Regions from separate parts of the Shewanella amazonensis SB2B genome, predicted to be linked through region 1. Evidence: predicted binding sites of a transcription regulator. Region 1 holds the regulator's gene; each other region holds the start of a gene.
The links. The regulator LexA, encoded in region 1, represses DNA repair genes until DNA is damaged. The targets are predictions, from matches to a motif close to TACTGTATNNNNATACAGTA.

Region 1 (3,285 bases):
CCATGCTTCGTTGATAAAGCCCGGATTGGCATCCTTTTTAACGGCAAACGCGGGCACCCACCAGGAGTGAATGACGTCGTCGGAGGTCATCAAAAAGCGCACCTTGCGGTTGGTGGGCAGCACCAGATGCTTATCCACTTCCAACAAGTAGTGATCGCCTTTTGCTTCTGCACCTTCGATTTGGCTTCTGGGTGTAGCCAGGATGCTGTAGAAACCGAAGTCGTGGTCAAAGTAATCGTAGTGCCACTTCCATTGGGAGCCGGTGATCTTGATGGTCAAGTCGGCATTGGACGGATCTTCCATGGCGATAAGGGTCTTGGTTGCCGGAATAGCCATGGCAATCAGGATGAGAAAGGGCACCAGAGTCCAGGCGATTTCCACCTTGGTGCTTTCGTGAAATTGGGCGGCAACCGCCCCTTTTGATTTGCGGTGGTTTATCATGGCGTAAATCATGGCGCCAAAAACCACTACACCTATGGCACAGCAGATGTACAGGATAGTCATGTGCAGGCCATAGACCTTGCCACTTATCTCAGTAACACCTTGTGTCATGTTGAGCGGCATGTCAGCCGCAAAGATGGGCGGGGCCAATAAAGCCGCCGCGAAACAATACAACCATTGCTTCACAAGACATCTCCTCTGTCAATTGCATCAAGCAACTACAAAGAAGAGCCACACAGTAAGTCTCTGCTCTATGCAAACTCTTCGGTTCCCACAAAAAGCAACGATGACTTCAAAGTGCGTTGGCGGTTGGTATCTTATTTAATGAATTACAGCCTTGTTCACCACACTTGCACCTACAGCTGAATATATCGGTCAAATACACAATATCCATGGCGCAAGCCTCAGATACTGCGACGACATAATCGCCCGGATATAACAAACAAATCGTTGTTAACCTGAACTACATTACTTGCAGTTTAAATATTGATCAAGATCACTTTATTTTCTAATTATCTGAAAAAATTATCGAAAAAAAGCCCCGATAAAGGGGCTTAAAGGGATGAAGAGGTGATCAGTGCAGCGGTGATGCACCGCGAAGGGTATGGCTTAACTCGGGTCTGACAGCAAAAGCGCTGGCATGTGAGTGAGCATTTACATTTTCAAAAATAACACCCAGTGCCACGGCATTTTTGGCTACCAGTGCCAATCTGCGTTTATCTCTGGGATCCAGTTCGTTGGTCCAACACAGCACGGCACTTGAGGTACCGTTGGTTAGCGCTTTCTCCATCGCCCAAAGGGTTTCCACTTCGTCTTTGGCATGCACCAGCAGCACACGGTCCATGCGCACACCCGCCTGGGCCAGCGTAGATTTAAGCCCGATATTGGGTGGGCTGATAAGCACTATCCAGCGCCCCTCAAGACTCAGGCGTGCAAGCTCTGGGGCGAGCTGTTGCATCTCTTGGCGACCTTGGGATTGAGTGCTTTGGGTAATCACCTGCGATGTGGGGCAAACGTCTTTGGCTGCGGAATCTGTCCATAAACCTGGATGACGGGGTGCGTTACCAATCAGCTTGTTCATAGCCAGTCTCCATTACGGATAACGCCCACAGCCAAGCCCTCGATGGTGAGACTCTGGTTGGCAAGATCCACTCTGATAGGAGCGAATGCCTCGTTCTCTGCGTGTAGGTACACCACATTGCCTTGCTTCTCGAAGCGTTTTACCGTGACATCGTCTTCCACCCTGGCAACCACCACCTGGCCATTACGGGCCTGGTTCATCTTGTGCACCGCCAGCAGGTCGCCGTCGAGAATACCTATGTCTTTCATACTGTCGCCGCGAACCCGCAGCAGAAAATCGGCATGGGGGCGGAACATGGCAGGATCGACCTGATAATACTGCTCAACATGCTCTTGGGCGAGAATGGGTTCACCGGCAGCCACCTGACCTATCAAGGGCAAACCCGGGTCTGGCTGATCTTCCAACTCATCACCCGCCAGCCTGATACCTCGCGAGGTGCCGGGCATAATCTCAATGCAGCCCTTTTTGGCGAGCGCTTTAAGATGCTCCTCGGCGGCATTAGCACTTTTAAAGCCGAGTCTGGATGCAATTTCTGCCCGCGTTGGGGGCATGCCGGTTTCGGCGATGTTGCGTTTGATTAGGTCCAGGATCTCGGCCTGGCGAGGCGTGAGCGGTCTCATGGTCATTCCTGTTTTTCTATACAGTTACTGTCAGTATATACAGTATTTTAATCAGCGCAAGTATTAACCATTTTTCAGATTATTGGCTAATGGCTGCGGCTGTCTGATATTCTATTGCGCTATTGATTGAAGCCAGGTTCCCAATATCAGAATGTCAGCACACGAGTCTTTTTGGTTTAAGTCCTTGCGGTGGATCCAAAAGCAGTTGGTACACACCATAGTGGTACCTCAGGATCCCTTCGCCGATTTGAATCTCGATCCCTCCCGCCCCTTGGTTTACGTCATGAAAACCGAGTCTGTGAGCGATATCGCTGCGCTCCATGAGATAACTGGCAAGCTTGGATTACCCAGCCCCTATCAGATGCTGGAAATTGATGGGATCAAGACCCCTAGGGTCGTGTGTCTGGAAGGCCGAAAGCCGCTGTTTGGAAAGCGTGACAGTAATGAGCCTTTTTTGCAGACCTTCCAGCAATTACTGGCCCTGCACCGTCAGCAGCAAGAACTCGATATACAGCTGGTGCCTGTGAGTCTTTACTGGGGACGTACCCCGGGTAAAGAGGATGACACCATGCGTGCGGCAGTACTCGAACGGGAAGATCCGACCTGGCTGCGTAAGTGTTTGATGATTTTGTTCCTGGGTCGTCATAACTTTGTGCAGTTTTCCCGTGCTGTGTCACTTCGTCATATGGCCGATGAACATGGCACCGATAAGCGCATTGCCCACAAGCTTGCCCGGGTCGCGAGAGTCCATTTCCGCCGTCAGCGTAAGGTGATGACCGGACCTGTGTTGCCCAATCGTCAAGCCATGTTCCATGCCCTGCTGAAATCTGACAACCTGAAAAAAGCCATTGCTGAAGAGGCCTCCAGTAAGAAAATCTCAGAAGAAAAGGCCCGTGAAACTGCCATTCAATATTTGGATGAGATTGCTGCCGACTACTCCGACAGCCTGGTACGTATCGCCGAGCGCTTCCTCACCTGGCTGTGGAACAAGCTCTATAAGGGCATCAGTATCAAGGGTGCCGAGCAAATTCGCCAGTTGCACCACGACGGTCATGAGATTGTGTATGTGCCTTGCCACCGCTCGCACATGGATTATTTGTTGCTGTCTTACATCCTTTATTACGAAGGCATGGTGCCGCCCCA
Region 2 (3,285 bases), 1.5 Mb from region 1:
ATCCAGAGCGTGGGCAATCTCGTCAAAACTGAATCCTTGTCCGGCAAGATAGCGTATACGCTTTGCCCTGTCCTTGGCATCGACAGGTTTGGTCGCACCAAATTTTTTCAGCGCCTTAGCCCGGGCCTGGGCATACCAATCCACCTCGCAACCTTCCAGATTGTGTTGAATAACCTCTTTATCCAATCCCTTGGCTATCATTGCCTGGCGCGCTCTGGCAGCGCCATGACCTTTCAGTACCGATGAGCGAACGACTGATGCTCCATAACGACTGTCATTCAGGTAGCCTTTAGCTTCACACTCATCCAGCACCCGCTCAATGTCCAGGGCATTGTGTCCTTTGGCGAGCAATTTAAGCTTGAGTTCATTGCGGCTGTGATCACGCCTGGCAAGGGATGCCAGCGCGTGATTCATCAGGTCCTGATTCAGAACACTTCTCCGGTTTCGAAGTCGATGTTTTCATCGCCTTCTACTTCATCGGCACTACCGGAAGATGAGCTGTGTGACAGCAGCATTTCACGCAGTGTCTTTTCAATTTCGGCTGCAATTTCAGTATTTTCAGCCAGGAACTTGGTCGCGTTGGCGCGGCCCTGACCAATCTTGTCGCCCTTATAGCTGTACCAGGCACCGGATTTTTCAATCAGCTTGTGCAGTACACCCAGGTCGACCAGCTCGCCGGTACGGTTAATTCCCTGACCATAGAGGATCTGGAAATCTGCCTGGCGGAAAGGCGCAGCAATCTTGTTTTTAACCACTTTCACGCGGGTTTCGTTACCCACCACTTCGTCGCCTTCTTTAATGGCGCCGGTGCGGCGAATATCCAGACGCACTGAAGCGTAAAACTTCAGGGCGTTTCCACCTGTGGTGGTTTCAGGGTTACCGAACATCACACCAATTTTCATACGGATTTGGTTGATGAAAATCAGCAGGGTATTGGACTGCTTGAGGTTACCGGCAAGCTTACGCATTGCCTGGCTCATCATACGGGCGGCAAGACCTACGTGAGAGTCGCCAATTTCACCTTCGATTTCGGCCTTGGGAACCAGTGCGGCTACCGAGTCCACGATGATAACGTCAACGGCACCACTGCGGGTCAAAGCATCACAGATTTCCAGTGCCTGTTCACCTGTGTCTGGCTGAGAGCAAAGCAGATTATCGATATCTACACCGAGCTTACGGGCATATACAGGGTCAAGGGCGTGTTCAGCATCGATAAAGGCACACACTTTGCCTTCGCGCTGAGCCGCAGCAATCACTTCGAGAGTCAGGGTGGTTTTACCTGATGATTCAGGACCATAGATTTCTACGATACGGCCCATTGGCAGACCGCCTGCACCAAGAGCCACGTCCAGAGACAGCGAGCCGGTGGAGATAGTTTCCACATCCATGGAGCGGTCTTCGCCCAGCTTCATGATGGAGCCTTTACCAAATTGCTTTTCAATTTGGCCAAGAACGGCGGCCAGTGCTTTCTCTTTATTTGGATCGATTTTCATTGTTCCCTCTCACACACAGCAAGCGCTGTGAAGACGCAACGGTTAATGCGGTTCAGGCAAAAGCCCTGTGTATTTGTACATATTGAAAGCTAGTATACTGTACAATCATACAGTATCAACCCCTGTATGAAATAATTTTCAACAGCAGCGAATCAGGCTCTTTCATCGCCTTGAATTGAAAAGGATCACTTTGTCGAAAAACTTGGTAGACTGGGCGCCCATAGGCTTTACCCCGGTCCTGTACAGGCTTTCACCTGACAAGTCCCATCGCAATGACAGAGTGGCAATGAACAGCACAGACCTGCTTGATCTCGAAAAACATACCCCCATGATGCGTCAATACCTGACCATGAAGGCAGCACACCCGGATATGTTGCTGTTTTATCGCATGGGCGACTTTTATGAACTCTTTTATGATGATGCCAAGCGTGCCTCAGAAATGCTGTCCATCTCACTGACCGCACGTGGCAAAAGCGGCGGGGATCCCATTCCCATGGCAGGTATCCCCTATCATGCGGTGGAAGGCTATCTGGCCAAGTTGGTGCAACTTGGGCAATCCGTTGCCATTTGTGAGCAAATAGGCGATCCGGCCACCGCAAAAGGTCCGGTAGAGAGAAAAGTCGTTCGTGTTGTGACGCCGGGTACCCTTACCGATGAGGCCCTTCTCCAGGAACGGCAGGACAATCTGCTGGCGGCAGTTTACCAGGGCAAGGTGGGTTATGGTTTTGCCACTCTGGATGTAGCATCCGGCCGCTTTGTGATTGCCGAATTGCCAAGCCGTGAAGCGCTGGAAGCCGAGCTGCAGCGAACCAGTCCAGCCGAGCTGTTATACAGTGAAGACTTCGGCGATATGGGGCTGATTAATCATATCAGGGGAAAGCGACGCCGCCCCGAGTGGGAGTTTGACTACGATACCTGCATCAAGATGTTGCTTGAGCAGTTCGGCACCCGCGACTTGCGCGGCTTTGGCATTGCCGATGCCCGTCTGTCGCTGCAGGCGGCCGGCTGTTTGATGCAATATGTGAAAGATACCCAGCGCACTGCCCTGCCCCATATCAATTCCATCGTACGCTTCAATCAGGGAGACAGCATCATTCTGGATGCCGCCACCCGACGTAATCTGGAGCTTACTGTCAGCCTGTCAGGTTCCCGCGAGAACACCCTTGCCAGCGTACTGGATAATACCGTCACCGCCATGGGCAGTCGTATGCTGCAGCGCTGGATCCACCAGCCATTGCGCTGTCACGATACAATTCGGGGTCGCCAGCAGGCGGTCCAGGAATTATTGGAGACCGGCCTTTACGAGGACCTTCGCGCAGAGCTTAAAGCCCTGGGGGATATAGAGCGTATTCTGGCGCGTCTAGCTCTTCGAAGCGCCCGCCCGAGAGACTTTGCCAGATTAAGGGATGCCCTCGGGATTCTGCCGCTTATCCGTGAGCGACTACAGCGGTGTGACGCGCGACATCTGAAGTCACTCAATATTCTTCTGGGTGACTTTCCCGAAGAGTATGAGCTGCTGTGCCGTGCAATAGTCGATAACCCACCGGTACTCATCCGTGATGGCGGTGTCATTCGCGAAGGCTATGACAGCGAACTCGATGAATGGCGCAAGCTCAGTGATGGTGGCATAGATTATCTGGAGCAGATGGAGCTGCGCGAAAAAGAGCGCACCGGTATTGCCACACTCAAAGTCGGCTTTAACCGGGTACATGGCTACTACATTGAAGTCAGCCGCGCCCAATCGGCACTGGTGCCCATCGCCTATCAGCGCCGCCAGACCCTTAAAAACACT
Region 3 (3,285 bases), 110 kb from region 1:
GCCCCGGCGGCAGCTCATCAATAATCGAGGTGTCGAGATCTGCATAGGCGGTCATTGCCAATGTGCGGGGGATGGGGGTGGCGGTCATGATCAGCTGATGAGGGAAAAAGCCCTGCTGAATGCCTTTTTCACGCAGTCCCAGACGCTGGTGTACGCCAAAGCGGTGCTGCTCGTCGATGATGGTAAGGGCGAGGCGGGAAAAGCTCACCTGTTCCTGAAAAATGGCGTGAGTGCCCACTATCATCTGGGCGGCGCCGGAGGCGATGTCTTCCAGCGTTTGAGTGCGGGCCTTGCCTTTGAGTTTGCCGGCAAGCCAGCCAACTTTCAGCCCCAGCGGCTCAAACCAGCGGGCAAAGTTGGCGGCATGCTGCTCGGCCAAAAGCTCGGTGGGGGCCATCAAGGCGACCTGACAGCCATTTTCGATGGCCGCCAGCGCAGATAGTGCCGCTACCAGGGTTTTGCCCGAGCCCACGTCACCCTGCACCAGACGCATCATGGGGGTGGCTTTGGTCATATCGGCATGGATCTCAGCAACTACCCGTGACTGGGCATTGGTTGGGGCAAATGGCAGGCTCTCAAGAAAACGGGGGATAAGCTGACCCGTGGCAGCCAAGGGCTCAGCGGCATCCTGATTGCTGCGCTCCCGAAGCTTTAACATGCTTAAGTTATGGGCCAGCAGCTCTTCCTGCACCAGCCGCTGCTGCGCCGGGTGCTGGCCTTGCTCCAACTGCCACAGTTCGGCATCCGCCGGAGGGCGGTGCAGGGTGCGCACGGCATCGGCCAGGCTTAAACGGTTGGGCTGTAATGACTCGGGCAGAAGCTCCGGAAGCCCTCCTTCTTCCAATTGCTCCAGCGCCTGTGCTGTAAGCCGTATCCAGCTGGCTTGCTTCAGGCCTTCGGTAGTGGGATAGATGGGCGTCAAGGTGTCGGCCAGGCTAGGTGATTCGCCGGCCGCCGTGAGCTTGTATTCCGGATGGATGATTTCCAGCTGATGCTTGCCGGTACGGATTTCCCCAAAGGCGCGGATAGTCATGCCTGGCTGCAAGCCATTCTTTTGCGCCATGGAAAAATTGAAAAAACGTAAGGTCAGGCCACCACTGGCGTCGCGCACGTTGCAGGTGAGCATGCGCTTGCGGCCATTGACGATCTGGCTGGAAATGACTTCGGCTTCGATGGTGGCTGTGGTGCCTGGGATAAGTTCATCAATGGCATAGATGCGGGTTCTGTCTTCGTAACGCAGCGGCAGATGAAACAGTAAATCCTGGACGGTATTCACCCCCAGTTTACTGAGTTTTTCTGCGACCCGGGCCGCCACGCCCTTGAGTTCGGTTACGGGAACAAGATCCAGTCTTTGCAATGCCTTGGCACCGGATTACTGTGAATTTATACATATACTAACAGAGAATTTTTTCGGAGCAACTTAGCGCAAACTGCTTCATTTCCCCGTTTCGCCCTATCTCTCCTCGGTTATCTGCGCCGAACAGGGAATTACTTGGCGACGAGTCCCCGTCCGCCCGGTCACCTCGGTGCAAAGGGCTCTCTGTCTATGAGTGGATTTGCGTGGTTAAGCCACGCCTTACTGCGTGAGCTTATTCATTGCTCCAGCTGAGGTTGTAGGTGAAAAACAGCAATAAAAAAGGGCCCGAAGGCCCTTCTTTTATACACTCAACACTTACTGAAACAGGTCGTCAGCGGTTGTTTCCGGGGCCGTAGTGTCATCTTCGGCGATGGCAGAATTGGCGTAATCTGTTGGCACTGTACCAGCGGCAAAGTATTCAAATCCGCTTGTGTAGTCGGTGCGGCGGCTCAGCTTGCCCGAACTGTAATCGATACGGGCAGAGACTATGCCTGCAGGGACCGGCATGGGCTTTTCTGGCGTGTCTGCAAGCGCCATAAACATAAATTCGTTCCAGGCAGGACCTGCAGTTTTCGCGCCCGCCTCTGCCCCGGATATCTGGTCTTTGGCGCCATTGGCGTTCCAGGCAGTACGGCCAAGCTCGCGGCCATGATCGTCAAAGCCAACCCAAACAGTGGTCACCAAATCAGGATTAAAACCACTGAACCAGGTATCGCGAGACTCGTTAGTTGTACCCGTTTTACCAGCAATATCATGGCGTTTCAGCAAACGAGCAGCGCGCCATGCGGTACCATTCCAACCAGTGCCCTTACTGAAGTCACCGCCACCCCAAATCACACTCTTGAGCGCTTCGGTAATAAGGAATGCATTTTGCTCGGATATCACCCGATTTGCGTAACGGGCAGCAGGATCGCCACATTGACTGGAAGGATCAGCTGGCGTTGCTGCATTCAGCATAGCCGGCGGAGCAGAGGCTTCGGTCGTCGCCATGTCCTCAGACACCTCTTCCGGAATCGGCGCTTCGCAAGCTAATGCTGGCTGAGTCTTTTCGACCAGATTTCCGGTGGCAGACTCGACTCTGTCAATGAAGAAAGGTTCAACCAGGTAACCACCGTTGGCGAACACAGTGAAGGCCCTGACAACCTGCAGCGGTGTAACGGAAGGCGAGCCCAGTGCCAGTGATTCATTACGTGGCAAATCATTGGGATCAAATCCAAAACGGGTCAATAGCTCAACGGTTGCATCTATGCCTGAGTAGCGAAGTGCCCGGACGGCCATCACGTTAATCGACTGTGCCAGGCCAACTCGCAGACGGGTGGGACCTGTGTAAGTGTCCGGCGAATTTTTGGGTCGCCAGGCCGTACCTTGGCTCAAGTCAGGTTTGTTGATGGGCGCATTGTTGATAAGCGTTGCCAGGGTATAGCCTTTTTCCAACGTGGCGGCGTAGATAAAAGGCTTGATGTTGGAACCAAGCTGGCGTTTGGCTTGTGTGACCCTGTTAAACTGACTCTGACTGAAGCTGTAACCTCCAACCAGAGCACGGATAGCACCATTGTGGGGATCGAGTGACACTATGGCACTGGATACTTCCGGCACCTGGGATAATTGCCAGTCTTCTCCATTGTGACGGATCCATACACGCTCGCCGGCTGTTAGCACATCGGTGGCTGTTTTGGGGGCAGCACCCTGACGGGTGTCGCTGATAAACTTACGTGCCCACTGAATGCCTTGCCATGGTAGGGTGACGGTTTCGCCGTTGTTTCGCAGTACGGTGGCCTGCTGTTCCTGCACATTGATGACGGCTGCGGGTTCCAACTCCTGCACCGATGCGACTTTTTTCAGGGTGCTGACAATGGTATCCGTTGCGGGAGCCTCATCTTTCCACAGTACCTGCGCTGCGCCGCGATAGCCATGACGCTCGTCATAGG

Region 2: the regulator LexA is predicted to act here: its motif matches at 1,589-1,608, upstream of recA (recombinase RecA).
Region 3: the regulator LexA is predicted to act here: its motif matches at 1,374-1,393, upstream of recG (ATP-dependent DNA helicase RecG).

The regions. Positions count from the first base shown of each region.
Region 1 covers NC_008700.1:4,112,454-4,115,738, reverse strand. The annotation lists gene coxB (cytochrome c oxidase subunit II) at 1-627, opposite strand, end outside; gene SAMA_RS18110 (cell division inhibitor SulA) at 1,016-1,522, opposite strand; gene lexA (transcriptional repressor LexA) at 1,519-2,142, opposite strand; gene plsB (glycerol-3-phosphate 1-O-acyltransferase PlsB) at 2,294-3,285, shown strand, end outside.
Region 2 covers NC_008700.1:1,263,710-1,266,994, reverse strand. The annotation lists gene SAMA_RS05455 (regulatory protein RecX) at 1-414, opposite strand, end outside; gene recA (recombinase RecA) at 426-1,493, opposite strand; gene mutS (DNA mismatch repair protein MutS) at 1,780-3,285, shown strand, end outside.
Region 3 covers NC_008700.1:4,000,972-4,004,256, reverse strand. The annotation lists gene recG (ATP-dependent DNA helicase RecG) at 1-1,357, opposite strand, end outside; gene SAMA_RS17560 (penicillin-binding protein 1A) at 1,673-3,285, opposite strand, start outside.